2 regions of the Pseudoalteromonas sp. McH1-7 genome follow, and region 2 is predicted to be linked to the other one. Evidence: predicted binding sites of a transcription regulator. Region 2 holds the regulator's gene; the other holds the start of a gene.

Region 1 (7,583 bases), on a different contig from region 2:
ATAGTCCACACTTGTGAACTTGGTTCATTCCACGGATCTTCTAATTCTCCCCCTTCATGGGAAATGTGCCACGCATTGGCATCACGGCTATAAATTTTAGTGGCAGAGGCAGCACAAGGAATATTTCGCTCGGCCAAGTAATCGAGTAACGACTCTCGACTTGATAATGACCATTCACGCCATGGCGCAATCACTTTAAGATCAGGGGCAAGGGCAGAAAAACAAGACTCAAATCGCACTTGATCATTCCCCTTACCGGTGCAGCCATGAGCTAAAGCATCAGCGCCAACTTTGCGCGCGATCTCCACTTGTGCTTTAGCGATAATAGGACGAGCCATTGAGGTACCAAGCAAATAAGTGCCTTCGTAGGTTGCGCCTGTTTTCAGCGTTGGATAAATATAGTCGCTAACCATTTCTTCTTTTAGGTCGACGACATAACAAGCAGAAGCACCTGACGCGATTGCCTTTTGCTCCACTCCGGCAAGCTCTTCTTCGCCTTGACCGACATCCGCAACGAATGCAACTACTTCACACCCATAGTTTTCTTTTAACCAAGGGACAATCGCTGATGTATCTAAACCACCTGAATAAGCCAGTACAACCTTATTAATCTTGCTCATGTTTCTCACCTCAAACGTAATCTTTGTTAAACAGCGATACCAACAGTGCATTTTGCGCATGCATACGGTTTTCTGCTTGTTGAATAATTTTTGACTTCGGCCCATCCATTACTTCAGACGTAATTTCAAACTCACGGTGGGCAGGCTGACAATGCAGCACAGTTTGTGCACCGCAAGCCTCTAGCAATTGTTGGTTGATTTGGTAGGGCATAAATGTGTCTTTCACTTGTTCAAGTGGTGTCTGATTTCCCATTGATACCCAAGTGTCAGCATAGAGTACATTTGCCCCAGCAGCCGCTTCCACTCGGTCACTGACTAATACAGATGCCCCATTTACCGCAGCAATCTGCTCTGCTTGTTTAACAATTTGGGCATCAGGAGAATGGCCTTTTGGACATACAGCAACAAAGTCACTACCTAATGTCGCTGCAAGCAGCATCAATGAGTGAGTAACGTTATTCCCCTCACCAAGATAGGCAATTTTGATTTGGCTGACATCCTGATAGGTTTCAAATAAGGTAAGAAAGTCAGCTAAAGCTTGGCATGGGTGGTAAAGATCGCACAAGCTATTGACTACAGGAACAGATGAAAACTCCGCCAATGTTTCAAGCGTACTGTGATGATTGACTCGAGCAACTAATCCATCAGCCCATGTTGCGATGTTTAAGGCAAAATCTTTTACAGACTCACGCGCTCCCATGGCGCCATTTTGCTGGTCAAGATAAACGGCATGGCCTCCTAATTTATGAATACCAATATCAAACGAAAGTCGAGTTCTTAAACTCGGTTTTTCAAATAAGGTAACGATAGATTTCCCAGCAAGGACTTGGTTATATTCTTGTGGATGATCCTTTATATTTTTTGCAAGTTTCAGCAACGCGATTACTTTGGCTTGATCTAATTCCAAACCGGTTAAAAAGTGTTTTGTCATGGTTTTGATCCTACGGAAGTATTTGTGTACCCACATGCTCACCATTGAGCAGTGCAATTAAGTTTTCTGGCTTTTTCCAGCTAGAGATGTACACCCCTCGTCGTAAGTGTTGGGCAGCGTGAAGACTGGTCTTAACTTTGACCTCCATCCCGCCCACAATGACCTTTTGTGCGATTAACGTAGTAATTTGTTCTGCGTTGAGCTGATTTAGTGGCTGTTTTTTTTCATCCAGTACCGCAGCAACATCCGTCATCAAAATAAGTTCAGCCCCCAGTTTATTGGCAATTGCAGCGGCTGCTTCATCAGCATTGACATTGTACAAATGACCATCAACACCAATACCCACTGAACTCACCACTGGTAACTTGTCGAACTCCAATATAGCTTCAAGCATCCCTCCAGCGGTCGCTTCACATGTACCGACACGGCCTAATGCTTTTAGTTTTTGAGTGGTCGTAAACCCAGCATCGTACAAGCACAACCCGACAGGATTAAGCTGCGCCGTTATGGCATCTGCCATCAGTTGCTTGTTTGCACAGCCAGCAAGCGCACCAACAATATAAGGCATTTGCTCTTGTGGGCTTATGCGCAGACCTTGATGTTTTGCCGTAGCAAACCCGGCATCTGCTAACCATTTGTCAACTAATGCCCCACCACCATGAACAATTACAAACTGTTTATGTGGTGCACTTTGTTGAATTTGTTTAATGGCTAAAAATAGTGCTTGCGCTGCACCTGATTGATTCAGCACCGCACCACCGAGTTTAATCACCCAAGTTTGTTTGCTCATGCTGACATTCCTAAACCTTGATAATGATCCAACCCCGCCGCCAAGTTCATGCACTGTAACGCTTGCCCTGCCGCGCCTTTAAGCAAGTTGTCAATTGCCACCACCACGATCAGCTGATTGCCTTTTTGTTGCCAACCAATATCAACAAAAGGCTGATTTTCAACAGCTTTAATTGATGGAAGTTGACTTGCCTTTAGTCTAATAAGTGGTTCATCAGCCAGCACCTGGTAAGCAGCATCGACTTGATTTGTAGTGACATTTTCCTTCAGAGTGACGTAGATTGTTTCTAAGATACCACGCTTAAAATTTCCTAAATGCGGCGTAAACAACACTGGATGACTTAGATATTTCTCAATTTCGGGGGTATGTCTGTGCGTAAACAAACCGTATGGTGCGAGTGATACCTCACAAAAATGGCTTGTAACATTCGCCTTTCTACCAGCACCTGTTACACCAGAAACAGCGTTGATGATCACAGGCTGCGCTGATATCAAGTCAGCCTGTTGTAATGGTTTGAGTGCATTGAGCGCAGCGGTTGGGTAACAACCAGCAACGGCCACCAACTTCGCCGCTTTAATCGCATCGCCATACCACTCAGCTAAACCATATTGCGCTTGTGTTAGCCAGTCTTGGTATGGATGAGAAAAGCCGTAGTAGGTTTCATAATCCTCATTGTCAGATAAGCGGTAACCACCAGAAAGATCAAATACTCGCTTTCCCATTTGTAAAAACACCGGAGCAAGCTCCACGCTTACCTTATGGTCAGTGCACAAACAAACGTAATCTGTAGATTGTTCAATGAGCGAAAATGCTTGCTGATTTAGTGGTTCAAGCTCAATATCTAACAAGCCTGTATGTTCTGGATATAACTCGCTGATGAGTTTGTGTTTATCTGTGCTTTGTTCAGACACAAAGCAGTGCGTAAGGGAAAATTCAGGGTGTCTGGCAACCAGCTTAGCAAGCTCAGCACCACTGTAGCCGCTCGCTCCGATTATAGATACATTCAACATAGTACTCTCAAGATTAAAAAGTTTAATTGGAATTGTTTTTTCTAAGTGTTGAAGTCAAATCGTCGCATTGCCGCCTCTAAATATATTTATGCCAAAAAAGTGAATTGATATTCACTTTAAACACCTTTATATTTTTATGCAAGAACTTTGAATAAGTATTTTAGGAATTTTTATGAAACTTCCCGCTTTTATGGACATGTACCAACAGCTGATCGCAGCGCCATCTATCAGTGCATTAGAAGAAAGTCTAAACATGAGCAATCGGAATGTGATCCAGCTACTCGCACAGTGGTGCGAAACGTTAGGGTTTACAGTTGAAGTGACGGAACTTGAACAGGCAAAAGGTAAGTACAACCTGATTGCAAGACGAGGTAGTGGTGATGGCGGCTTAATGTTAGCGGGACATACCGATACCGTTCCATTTGATGAAAGTCGATGGCAATTTGATCCATTTAAATTGAGCATGGAAGACAATAAACTTTATGGCCTTGGCAGTATTGATATGAAAGGTTTTTTTGCCTTTGTATTAAACGCTATTGGTGAATTAGATGAGTGTGAGCAATGTGCACCAATCATGATTTTAGCTACCGCTGATGAAGAAACAACCATGGCTGGTGCACAGGCTATCGCTAAGCACCCCAACCTAAGACCTGCACGCTGTGTGATTGGTGAACCTACCGATATGGTGCCCGTCTTTACTCATAAGGGGCATATGACCAGCGCCATTCGTATTGTTGGTCGTTCAGGGCATAGTTCAGACCCTGAACGGGGCCTAAATGCCATTGAGATCATGCACCAAGTGATTGCAAATTTATTAAAGTTAAGAGAAGAATTAAAGAATAAATATTCAATAAAACATTTCGCAATTCCCTATCCAACTCTAAACCTTGGGCACATCCATGGTGGCGATAATGCAAACCGTATTTGTGGCTGCTGCGAATTACATATTGATATACGCCCTTTACCTGGGTTGAGTATTAAAGAGCTACAAGGCATGTTGATAGATGCAGTTGCGCCCATTAACGCTCGCTATCCACACTGTGTTTCGGTTATGGATATGCACGACCCTATTCCTGCGTTTACTGGCTCGACAGACTCAGCGCTGGTCAAGATGGCTGAGCGCATATCAGGGCAGCAAGCGATTGCGGTTAACTACTGTACTGAAGCACCATTTTTGCAGCAACTTGGCTGCGAAACCATTGTGATGGGGCCAGGCTCTATTAACCAAGCACACCAACCAAATGAATTTCTAGCAATGGAAAAAATTCAGCCCAGCCAAGCGATACTGACACGTTTGATTAAAGAGAGTTGCTTTTTATAGAAGTCATAAAGAGAGGGTATATAACCATCTTAAGATTTGGATAAATATTGGGTTTATATCCTTTATCTTTATTGAGTGGTCTATTTTGAGGCGAGAAAGTATTGCCGATAGCCGCGCTCTGCTATCGTTAACAGTAGATACTAAAAAACCTCGCCATATTTTGACGAGGTTTTTCTATATCAGTAGCAACCTGAGTCCAGGTTTACCTGATTACTGAATAGGCTTACATTTCAGTTTTACAAATCACAATAGACATAGTGTATGTAGTCGGTCTGTCGCAACGTAAACCATCGCTGTTACATAGGTTTGTTGCTACACCACCGGCAATAGCTGGAGTTGCGTTTACAGGTAGCGCTTTGTTATCACGAGATAGATTTTTGATGCTTTTTTTATTTAGGTTTAGTTTCATTTTCAATTTTCCTGTTGAAATAATCCAATATCTCAGAATACAGCCAATGTTATCACTTAACGAAATAATAAAACTGGCCTAATTATGTCTGCTAAATTGAGTTTGTACCCATACAAGCCTAAATAGCAGTCATTTGAAATTACCAAAAAAGGTACTATTGTCAATAAATAATTTCTTTTTTGTTGATAATTTAGCTTTCAATAACACTAAAAAAGTGCACAGTTCTATATTCAAGCAGTAAGGCTTGAACTCAAACAAGCAACGACTAAAGAGCATGTTATTAATCCAAGTTCAAGCAAAGTGAAAACCACCTATGATGAAGGTTGTATATTAGATTGGTGAGCCTGGTGGCATATCGAGTGTTTTAAAGTGCCCGCTCCATTCACCAGAACGTAGATACTGGTTTATTTGCTCAGCCAGCATATGCCTGAACGCCTTATCAAATGATACGTCGTTAAACACCGATGAGTGGCTAAACGCGTTCGCTATTTCTGCTAAATAAAACTTTAGTTGCGCTTGCACTTCAGGAGCGACCTTATCACTTTGACTCAGTGTCACCAGTTTCACCGCGCTTAGATATTGCACCCTTTGCTTTAGTTTTTGTCTCATACCTGCACTCTCTGATTGCTCAAATACGCGTGTATACATTGAATCTAGTAGCGCCTGTGTGCCAAAAGATTCAGGGTCGCGCGCATGTTGTTGTGCGAGGCGGTTTAAACGTTGAGGATGTAACAATAAATCTAGACTATGCTGTGCAGCAACCTCTGGAAGCGCCATGGCATCTAGGGTTAGCCCTGTGCGACCTTTGATACTCTCGCGAGTTTTATACTCTCCATAAGCTTTGGGTGGGATCAAAGCTAAAATCGACTCCGCGATAGCCAAGGTATCAGGTGAAAGCGTGTCCAATAGTGCGTTTGTTGCACTTTGTTGCCGTGCCTTGTCAACGACTTGCGCTCCTTTTATTACCTCTTCACCACGTACTTCATAGTCATAGTCTACCCCCGCGATAAGTTTAACCGCAGCTTCAACTTGATAGCGATGGAATAAATAAAGCGGCACGAGTCTTTCTTCTAACTGTGACAGTGCAACTCCTTTTTTAATGCTGTTAATTCCAAAAGTATCCAAGGCTTGTTGACGTACCTCTAGTACTCGCCGTAGCTCAGCAGCAGGATCTGCGCCATTATCCCAAAGGTGAGCTGTGGGGTGTGCACCGCCTTTAGCCCTGGCATCTGAGTCCGAAATAAACTCCAGCTCCAGCGCTTTATTTTCAGCTAGGATGGCAGCAAGCTCAGTGGCCTCATCGGCACCGCGAAAGTCACTGTAACCATATTTAATAACCTGCGTATCCCATGCGCCCATTCCTTTGGCATAGCCTTGGGTCACATCTAATTTGCCATTTTCAAAACTTACCAGTGGATGAGGGTAATCCATCACAGATGCTCGGTTTTTTACCGATGCAGAGAAATTGTGCGCAATCCCCAAAGTGTGGCCTATTTCGTGGGCACTGAGTTGACGGATACGCTCCAGTGCCATCGCATGTAACCGCTCGGTGGTCTCATTTCCTTCAACAAACGGCGCAGAAAGAGCCTCTGCAATAAGGATATCTTGACGCACACGCAACGAGCCTAGCGTAACATGCCCTTTTAAAATTTCACCGGTACGTGGGTCGATCACCGATGCGCCGTATGACCAACCTCGCGTCGCACGATGCACCCACTGGATCACGTTGTAGCGAATATCCATGGGATCAGCATGCTCAGGTAAGATTTTGACCTGAAAAGCATTTTTATAGCCCGCAGCTTCAAATGCTTGATCCCACCACTTTGCACCATCAAGTAATGCGGTTCTCACCGGCTCAGGTACGCCTGGGTCTAGGTAATATACGATTGGTTTTACCGCTTCTGATACTGGCGCAGTTGGATCTTTTTTCTCTAAACGATGGCGCGGAATGTAGCGCACTAGCATCGACTCTCCAAGTGGTGCAGAGTAATCTTTATGCTCAATACTCCAGTAACCCGATTGCGGATGAAATGCCCGCGGCTGATAATTGTCCTCGGGAAGCTCAATCAAAGAGTGGTGTTGATGTACGGTGAGCGCGTGAGGATCTGCACTGACTTGACGAACATACTCTCCAGGCTTATTACCTGTAAAAGTCAGCACAGCCTCCAGTTCCGTATTTTTTATAAATGCCTTTGAGCGTGGCATAAATACTGCGCTGCGGCTGCTGTCTAGGGAAAACGTGCCTTGGTTTCGCCTAGCAAGCGTACGAGAAACCCCATGCACATCACTAAGTAAATAAGGGGTATAGTCTATCAGTACACTGTCGTTATCCTCAGCGACGACTTTAAACCCATGCAGTATGCTTGAGGCAAAGGCCTCTTTCACACTTTGTTTTTCCGCTTCATTATTGGCACTAGCACGATAATACGTATTTATCGCACGAAGCATGACTTTATCACCAAAGCGTTCAAACTGAACAAGGTGGGTGCCACCTAACTGGCC
Region 2 (7,583 bases):
ATGGCACGCAGTTATGTAGCGAGAGAATTACTTAAGCTTGGCGGCGACCCTGTGTACCGCCAAGGTGTCACTACAGATAACGGCAACGTTATTTTAGATGTACACGGCCTAGAAATTAGCGCAGCAAAAGCGCTTGAAGAAAAAATTAACCAGATTGTTGGCGTTGTCACCAATGGCTTATTTGCCTCACGTGGCGCTGACGTTGTTATAACAGGCACCGAAGAAGGGCCTAAAATCAACTAGTGAGATTACAGATGAGCAAGGTTTCGTTATCAAAGGATAAAATTCGAATTTTGTTGTTAGAAGGTGTGCACCAAAGTGCGGTAGAAACACTAAAGCGCAACGGCTACAGCAATATAGACTATGTCAAAACATCCTTACCGGAGCCTGAGCTTATCGAGCGGATCAAAGACGCCCACTTTGTCGGGATCCGCTCTCGTACACACTTAACAGAAACCGTGTTAGCGCAAGCTGAAAAGCTAGTCGCGATTGGGTGCTTTTGTATCGGTACCAACCAAGTTGACTTGAATGCTGCAAAACAGCGCGGTATCGCTGTATTCAATGCGCCATTTTCTAATACTCGCTCGGTTGCAGAGCTGGTGTTGGGTGAAATCTTGTTATTACTTCGCCGTATTCCTGAGCGCAATGCCAAAGCACACCGTGGTGAATGGGATAAGTCGGCCGATGGCTCCTTCGAAGCTCGCGGAAAAACACTGGGTATTATTGGTTATGGCCATATCGGTACTCAGCTTGGCATTATGGCTGAAAATATCGGCATGAATGTCGAGTTCTACGATATTGAGGATAAACTTACCCTAGGAAATGCAACCCAGCTCCCAACTCTGACGCAATTATTACAGCGTGCTGATGTGGTTAGTTTACATGTACCAGAAACGCCACAAACGAAAAACCTCATCGGTATGGCTGAAATCGAAGTCATGAAACAAGGTGCAATTCTGATCAACGCTTCTCGTGGTACTGTTGTTGATATTGACGCCTTAGCAGAGGCATTAGCGGGTAAAAAGCTATCCGGCGCGGCAATAGATGTCTTTCCAGTAGAGCCTAAGTCGAACAACGAAGAGTTTGTCTCACCACTGCGTGAATTTGACAATGTACTACTGACCCCACATGTTGGTGGCTCAACCCAAGAAGCACAAGAAAATATCGGTGTAGAAGTAGCTGGCAAGCTCACAAAATACTCTGATAATGGCTCAACAGTCACCGCCGTGAACTTCCCTGAAGTATCATTACCTGAGCTATCGAACAGAAGCCGTTTACTGCATGTGCATGTCAACCGCCCTGGTGTGCTGACTCAAATTAACCAAGCATTTGCTCAGCATGGTATCAACATCGCCGCGCAGTATCTGCAAACAGACGAGTCGATCGGTTATGTTGTCATAGATGTCGATAGCGACCATTCAGAAGTTGCGTTGAAAGAGCTGAGCGCAGTAGAAGGTACACTAAGAGCTCGTATTCTTCACTAAACCCAACAGTGTGAGGGTAAACCTCAGGCATAAAAAAACCAGTCACTGTAAAAGCGACTGGTTTTTTGTATCAGTCTGGCTTAAGCCATGAAATCAACACCTTCTTTGATGTCTTTTTCAAGTGTCGCTAGCATGTCGTCTTTTGCTTTTTGCTCAAACGCACTTAGCTCACCGTAAGGAAGTAACTTCTCTACACCGTTTTTGCCAAGGATAACTGGCTGAGCAAAGAATGTAGCATCGCCTGTGTTACCTTCAACATAGGCGTATTCTAACACTTCTTCACCTTGCAGGCCTTTCACTAACGAGAAACAGAAACGTGCAGCTGCTGCCCCCATAGATAATGTCGCTGAGCCGCCACCAGCTTTTGCTTCAACCACTTCAGTACCTGCGTTTTGAATGCGAGTAGTAAGTGAAGCAACTTCTTCGTCAGTAAACTCAACACCTTCAACTTGAGAAAGAAGAGGCAGAATTGTAGTACCTGAGTGACCACCAATTACTGGGATCTTAACTTCAGAAACATCTAGACCTTTTAGCTCTGCGATAAAAGTTTCAGCGCGGATAACGTCAAGCGTTGTTACACCGAATACACGAGCTGGATCATAAGTTCCTGCTTTTTTGAATACTTCAGCAACGATTGGTACCGTGCCATTTACTGGGTTTGTAATGATACCGACAAGTGCTTTAGGGCAGTTTTTAACAATACCTTCAGCAAGCGTTTTGATGATACCAGCATTTACATTGAATAGATCAGCACGGTCCATACCCGGCTTACGCGGCATACCAGCAGGGATAAGCACTACGTCAGCACCAGCTAGTGCTGGGTCTAGGTCATCTTTACCATAACCTGCAACAGTTACCGCAGTTGGGATGTGAGATAAGTCAACTGCAACACCAGGTACAACAGGTGCAACGTCATAAAGCGCTAACTCAGAGCCAGCTGGTAGACCATTTTTAAGCAATAAAGATAGAGCTTGACCGATACCGCCAGCGGCACCTAATACAGCAACTTTCATGTGAATTCTCCATAATTTGAAGGTGGAATTGAGTGTGCAGTAAAGATAATGAAAAGCGCAGGTAAACACAAATATATCACGGCTATTTTCAAGATTTTTTGACTAATGTCTTAAGTAAAAGTGTAAAGATCGCGACACTTTGTGCGCCAATGCTTTACGACAGCGATTTTGGTCGCGCAAATTTGGGGATCCTTACGGTTTTGTGTAGAATTTAAAAATTAGCCGTAAAAGAAGACAAACTATGCAGCCGCAAGAAAAACAAGAAGCACTTATCAAAGCATTTAAAGCGATTCTAAAAGAAGAAAACTTTGGCTCTCAAGGTGAAATTGTTGATGCGCTCAAACAACAAGGGTTTGACAATGTTAGTCAAAGTAAAGTCTCCCGTATGCTTAGCAAGTTTGGCGCTGTAAGAACCCGTAATGCAAAGCAGGAAATGGTTTATTGTTTACCTGCTGAGATGAGCGTGCCCACGGCAAAAAGCCCACTACGCCAACTAGTCGTAGACATTATGCACAATGAAATGATGATCATTATTCGCACCAGCCCAGGAGCTGCCCAGCTAATCGCGCGATTATTGGACTCTCTTGGCACAGCAGATGGTGTACTAGGTACCATAGCCGGTGACGATACTATTTTTATTGCACCAGCTAAAATATCAGAAATAGACGTGACCCTAGATAAAGTAAAGACACTATTTGATAACGTATAATACTCCGCCGCGCTGGTATCACAACTGGCGCGATTTCCCCGCCTCAGCTTATTGCACACAGCTAAACAAATGGGTTAAAACAACAGCAAATATTTAGTTGACATAATATGTCTCATTGTGGCAACTTTAGATACACAGGGTGACTATTTCTCACCTTACAAGAGGGACAGCTTGTTTTATACCAATTATCTATTGAGTATTATCAGCAACACAGCATATCGATTATCCCTCGTTCAGCTATAATGCAATGCGCTGTCAAGTCGTGAAAGCAAAAACCCATGAACACGCAGCCTTTTCTAATTATTTGCTGAGCACAAAGTAAATACGAGGAGTTAAGGAGCGCAAATGGAATTTTTAAATACAGCATTTACTTTTCCTACGATCATTTTTTCAACCTTACTATTGATCGTCATCTTATTTTGGATAATAGCTCTGCTGGGCTTGGTAGATCTCGATATTTTAGAGAGTGATGTTGATATTGAAGCGAACACTGCTTCAAGTAGCTCGTATTGGCAACTCGCATTTGGTGGAGTGCCACTGAGTATCTCACTGAGCATTATTATATCGCTTGGCTGGATTATCAGTTTATATACTCAGCAGCTTTTTGCTTATTTGCTCGGTAATGGTATTTCCTATTATTTTATAGGTACAGTATTCATGCTCGCCAGCCTTATCGTAGCTTTACCACTTACCGCGCTGTTGGTAAGGCCTTTACGACGCTTTTTTGAAAGCCAAGAAACCACTTCAAAACATGCGCTGGTTGGACTTGAGTGTACCATCGCCACGTCACGCGTAAGTAGCACCTTTGGTCAAGCCAGAGTATATATTCAGGGTACTGAACAACTGATTGAGATCCGTTCAGACGAAGACAATACCTTCACCATAGGAGACAGTGCGTTACTTATTGACCATGACATCACGACCCATAGCTACACGGTTGTAGCTAAACCTTGGTAATTGCACCCTTACTCTGCTCAATTAGTGACAGAGTAGAACACACAATTAACTCGTATCTGAAGTAAAAATAAAGTGCTTGTTAAATCGGACTCAACAGCCTTTTTATCTAGCCAACAGCTTTACACAGAGCGTACTTAGTCACCTATCTATTTGCAGCAGGAACATAACTATCAATGCAATGGGTGAAACATACAAAACAACGGAATTAAAACACGAGCCACTACTTCTGGTTCAAACTATATAGCGCAAAGCAGGAACAAGCATGGAATTTCTAAATAACCTCGGACCGGTACTCGCAATCGCGGGAATAGCCATTGTAATCATATTCGCCATTTTACTTTTAATAGGTAAATTCTACCGTAAGGTTGAGCAGGGTCAGGCATTAATCATCAACAAAATGAAAAATGAGCCTGATGTTACTACCACAGGCGGTGTTGTATTACCCGTGATCCACAAAATGGAAGTGATGGATATTTCAACTAATCGCATGGTATTAGAGCGCCGTGATAACAGCGGCCTCATCTGTAAAGACAATATCCGTGCCGATATTGCCATTACCTTTTATATCCGCGTCAACGAAAATAAAGAAGACATTCTACGTGTTGCAAAGCAAGTTGGTTGCGCTCGCGCATCAGCACCAGAAACCTTGCAGGCACTGTTTGAGGCCAAATTCTCAGAAGCCTTGAAAACAGTAGGTAAACGTATGAACTTTGAGGAGTTGTTTACTCACCGTAATGAATTCCGTGATGCAATTAAAGAGGTGATTGGCCAGGATTTATCGGGCTATACATTAGAAGATGTCGCGATTGATTACCTTGAGCAAACTTCTATTGATAAACTAGATCCAAATAACATCCTCGACGCTGAAGGTATTCGTCGTATTACCGAAAAAACCTCTAGGCAAAACGTTGAAACCAATCAGCTTAAATGTGATGAGAAAGCGCAGATCGACAATCAAAACCAAGCTGCATTCGAAAAAGCCGCAGAAGTTGAGCGTCAAAGAGAAGATGCAAGCGCAAAACAACGTCGTGAAATTGAATCGGTGCGTGCAAGAGAAGCTGCTGAAGCGGAGCGCGTGAAACATGAAGAACGCTTAAAAGCCGAAGAGGCTCGTTTAAAAGCCGATGAAGCAATCGCGATTGCTGAGCATAACAAACAACGTGAAATCGACGTAGCGGAGCAAAACCGCCTTCGCTTGCTTGCCATTGAAGAAGAGAAAGTGGCACGCTCACGAGAAATTGAAATCATCGAACGCGAGCGCGAAACCGAAATTTTACGTATTCAAAAAGCTAAAGCTCTTGAGGTTGAGCAAAAAGAAATTGCTGACGTTCAGCGTGAACGCGTTGCTGTCGAGAAGACCGTCGCAGAAGAGCAAGAGCGTATCAAAGATGTACAGTGTATTGCTGATGCTGAGCGTCAAAAACAAGCCAAAATTATTCTTGCGCAAGCAGAGGCCGAAGAAGCTCTAGTGAAAGATATTGAAGCGGCAAAGGCCAAAGAGCAAGCAGCTGAGTTTAAAGCCCGTGAAATGGAAAAAATGGCTTCAGCAGAGCTACGTATTGCAAATCAGACAGCTGAGTCGAAGAAGATATTGGCAGAAGCTTCGCAAGTTGAAGCAGCAGCATCTGGGCTTGCTGAAGCCGATATTATCAAAGCGAAAGCAACCGCTAATGCACTGCAAGGTGAAACAGAAGCACAAGTACTAAGACAAAGACTTGAAGCTGAAGCACAAGGCAAGCGTGACATTGGTATGGCAGAAGCCGAAGTGCAGACAGCCATGGCTGACGCCATTGAAAAACAAGGTGAGGCGGAAGCCATCAATCTTGAACGCAGAATGTCAGCTGAGGCAAAGGGTCTCACAGAAAAGCTTGAAGCGCTTAACAAGATGGATAACGATGCTCGTGAATACGAAGCCTTCACACTGCAACTAAATCAGCAAAAAGAACTGACACTGGCGAATATCGAGGCAAATAAACAAGTTTCAGCAAGCCAAGCAGATGTGTTAGGCAAAGCACTAAGCGGTGCTGATATTAACTTTATGGGTGGCGACGGTCAGTTCTTTAACCAGTTCATGAATGCGATTACCGTAGGTAAGTCTATCGATGGCTTAGTTGGGGAAAGCAAGACTGTGCAAACTGTATTCAAAGATCACTTAAATGGTGAGCGCAATCTAATGGATGACCTAAAAGGGGTGCTAGCAGGTGCCAATGCGTCTTCTGAAACACTAAAGAACATCAACATGAGTAAGTTTTTCCAACAACTGAGCAGCAGCTCAGATGCGGATAAACAGCAGTTACTCAAGTTACTTGGTGGTTCATTAAATGCCAGTAAACAAAACGAACCTGTAGAGTAATCAAGCAAAGGGGCCAAAACCTTGGCTCCTTCCCCATTTGCGCAGTGCACATAGGAAAGCAAAGAATGACGGAAGCAACGCAACAAGCGCCAGAGCGAACGCTCGAGCAAGATTCTTATCAACTCATAAAGCGCCGACTTGGCAACTTTGGTAACGATCTAAAAAGCCAAATAGACCAAATTAACCAACAACGTGTTGATACCTTTGGCAGTACAGAACTTAAAGTACAAGGTCGAGCAAGAGTTCGTACTGAGCATAACTGCGTGCCACGAGACATCGTGCTCATAGGCGATAAACTTATCTTCGCCTACAATGTGTTTATGGGGCTCAAACAAAACACCCAAGTGAGTGACGTATTCACAGTACAAAAACTACACCTGCAAGATGACCATTACGAGATAGAGCCTTACCCCCAAGAAACTAAGTTTCTTACCGATCCGCGTTTTTTACGTGACTTTGATGAACTATACACCTATTACAAAGACACTCGACTACAACACCTCTTTGTCAAATCAAACAAGCTCTTTGCGCTATTTCAGATTGGTGAAAAACTCTCTGATGTCCGTGTCTTTCGCTGGCAGATCGCCAAAGACGAGACCTTAGATTACATTGATAACCGCGGAGAGCGTGACTTAGGCGAGGTAGAAAACTTTGACTTTGAGTGGCAAAAAACCGACCGCTCCGACCATGTCGAAGGCCGCCATCCACATATTAATGTAAACGATAAAGTCTTTATAGAAGTTTCTCGCGGCAAACTCACCGTTAAAATTGAAAATAACACCCAAAGTGGTGAAGGTATTTACCAAGAAGATGTAGATGACGCCAGCCAATCGCTTACAGATTGCGATTTACGCTTTGCCGAAGTTGGCGAAATGGTACTGCTCAAGTTGCTCCCCTATCGTGAAAAACAGTGGCGTTACTTTATTTATAACTGTCGTACCCAGCAGATACTGCGCCAAGATGCACTAGGTGGTGCCTGTGTGCAGCTACCAGAGAATCAAGGTATTATTTTTCCTGGGGGATATTACCTACAATCTGGGCAAACTCGCTATTTTGACGACCAACTA

Evidence for each region. Region 2 encodes ArgR, which controls arginine synthesis, uptake and breakdown. Its sites were predicted from a motif close to ANTGAATANNTATTCANT; they were not measured.
Region 1: a site for ArgR is predicted at 3,450-3,467, ahead of argC (N-acetyl-gamma-glutamyl-phosphate reductase). Genes of this name have one in related genera too.

Annotation. Positions count from the first base shown of each region.
Region 1 covers NZ_JABWPQ010000009.1:16,760-24,342, reverse strand. The annotation lists gene HUZ36_RS08075 (argininosuccinate synthase) at 1-620, opposite strand, end outside; gene HUZ36_RS08070 (ornithine carbamoyltransferase) at 631-1,551, opposite strand; gene argB (acetylglutamate kinase) at 1,562-2,341, opposite strand; gene argC (N-acetyl-gamma-glutamyl-phosphate reductase) at 2,338-3,348, opposite strand; gene argE (acetylornithine deacetylase) at 3,524-4,672, shown strand; gene HUZ36_RS08050 (hypothetical protein) at 4,896-5,081, opposite strand; gene HUZ36_RS08045 (zinc-dependent metalloprotease) at 5,412-7,583, opposite strand, start outside.
Region 2 covers NZ_JABWPQ010000003.1:155,925-163,507, forward strand. The annotation lists gene rpiA (ribose-5-phosphate isomerase RpiA) at 1-243, shown strand, start outside; gene serA (phosphoglycerate dehydrogenase) at 255-1,484, shown strand; gene mdh (malate dehydrogenase) at 1,565-2,497, opposite strand; gene argR (transcriptional regulator ArgR) at 2,739-3,206, shown strand; gene HUZ36_RS03260 (OB-fold-containig protein) at 3,552-4,163, shown strand; gene HUZ36_RS03265 (SPFH domain-containing protein) at 4,426-6,516, shown strand; gene HUZ36_RS03270 (DNA repair ATPase) at 6,582-7,583, shown strand, end outside.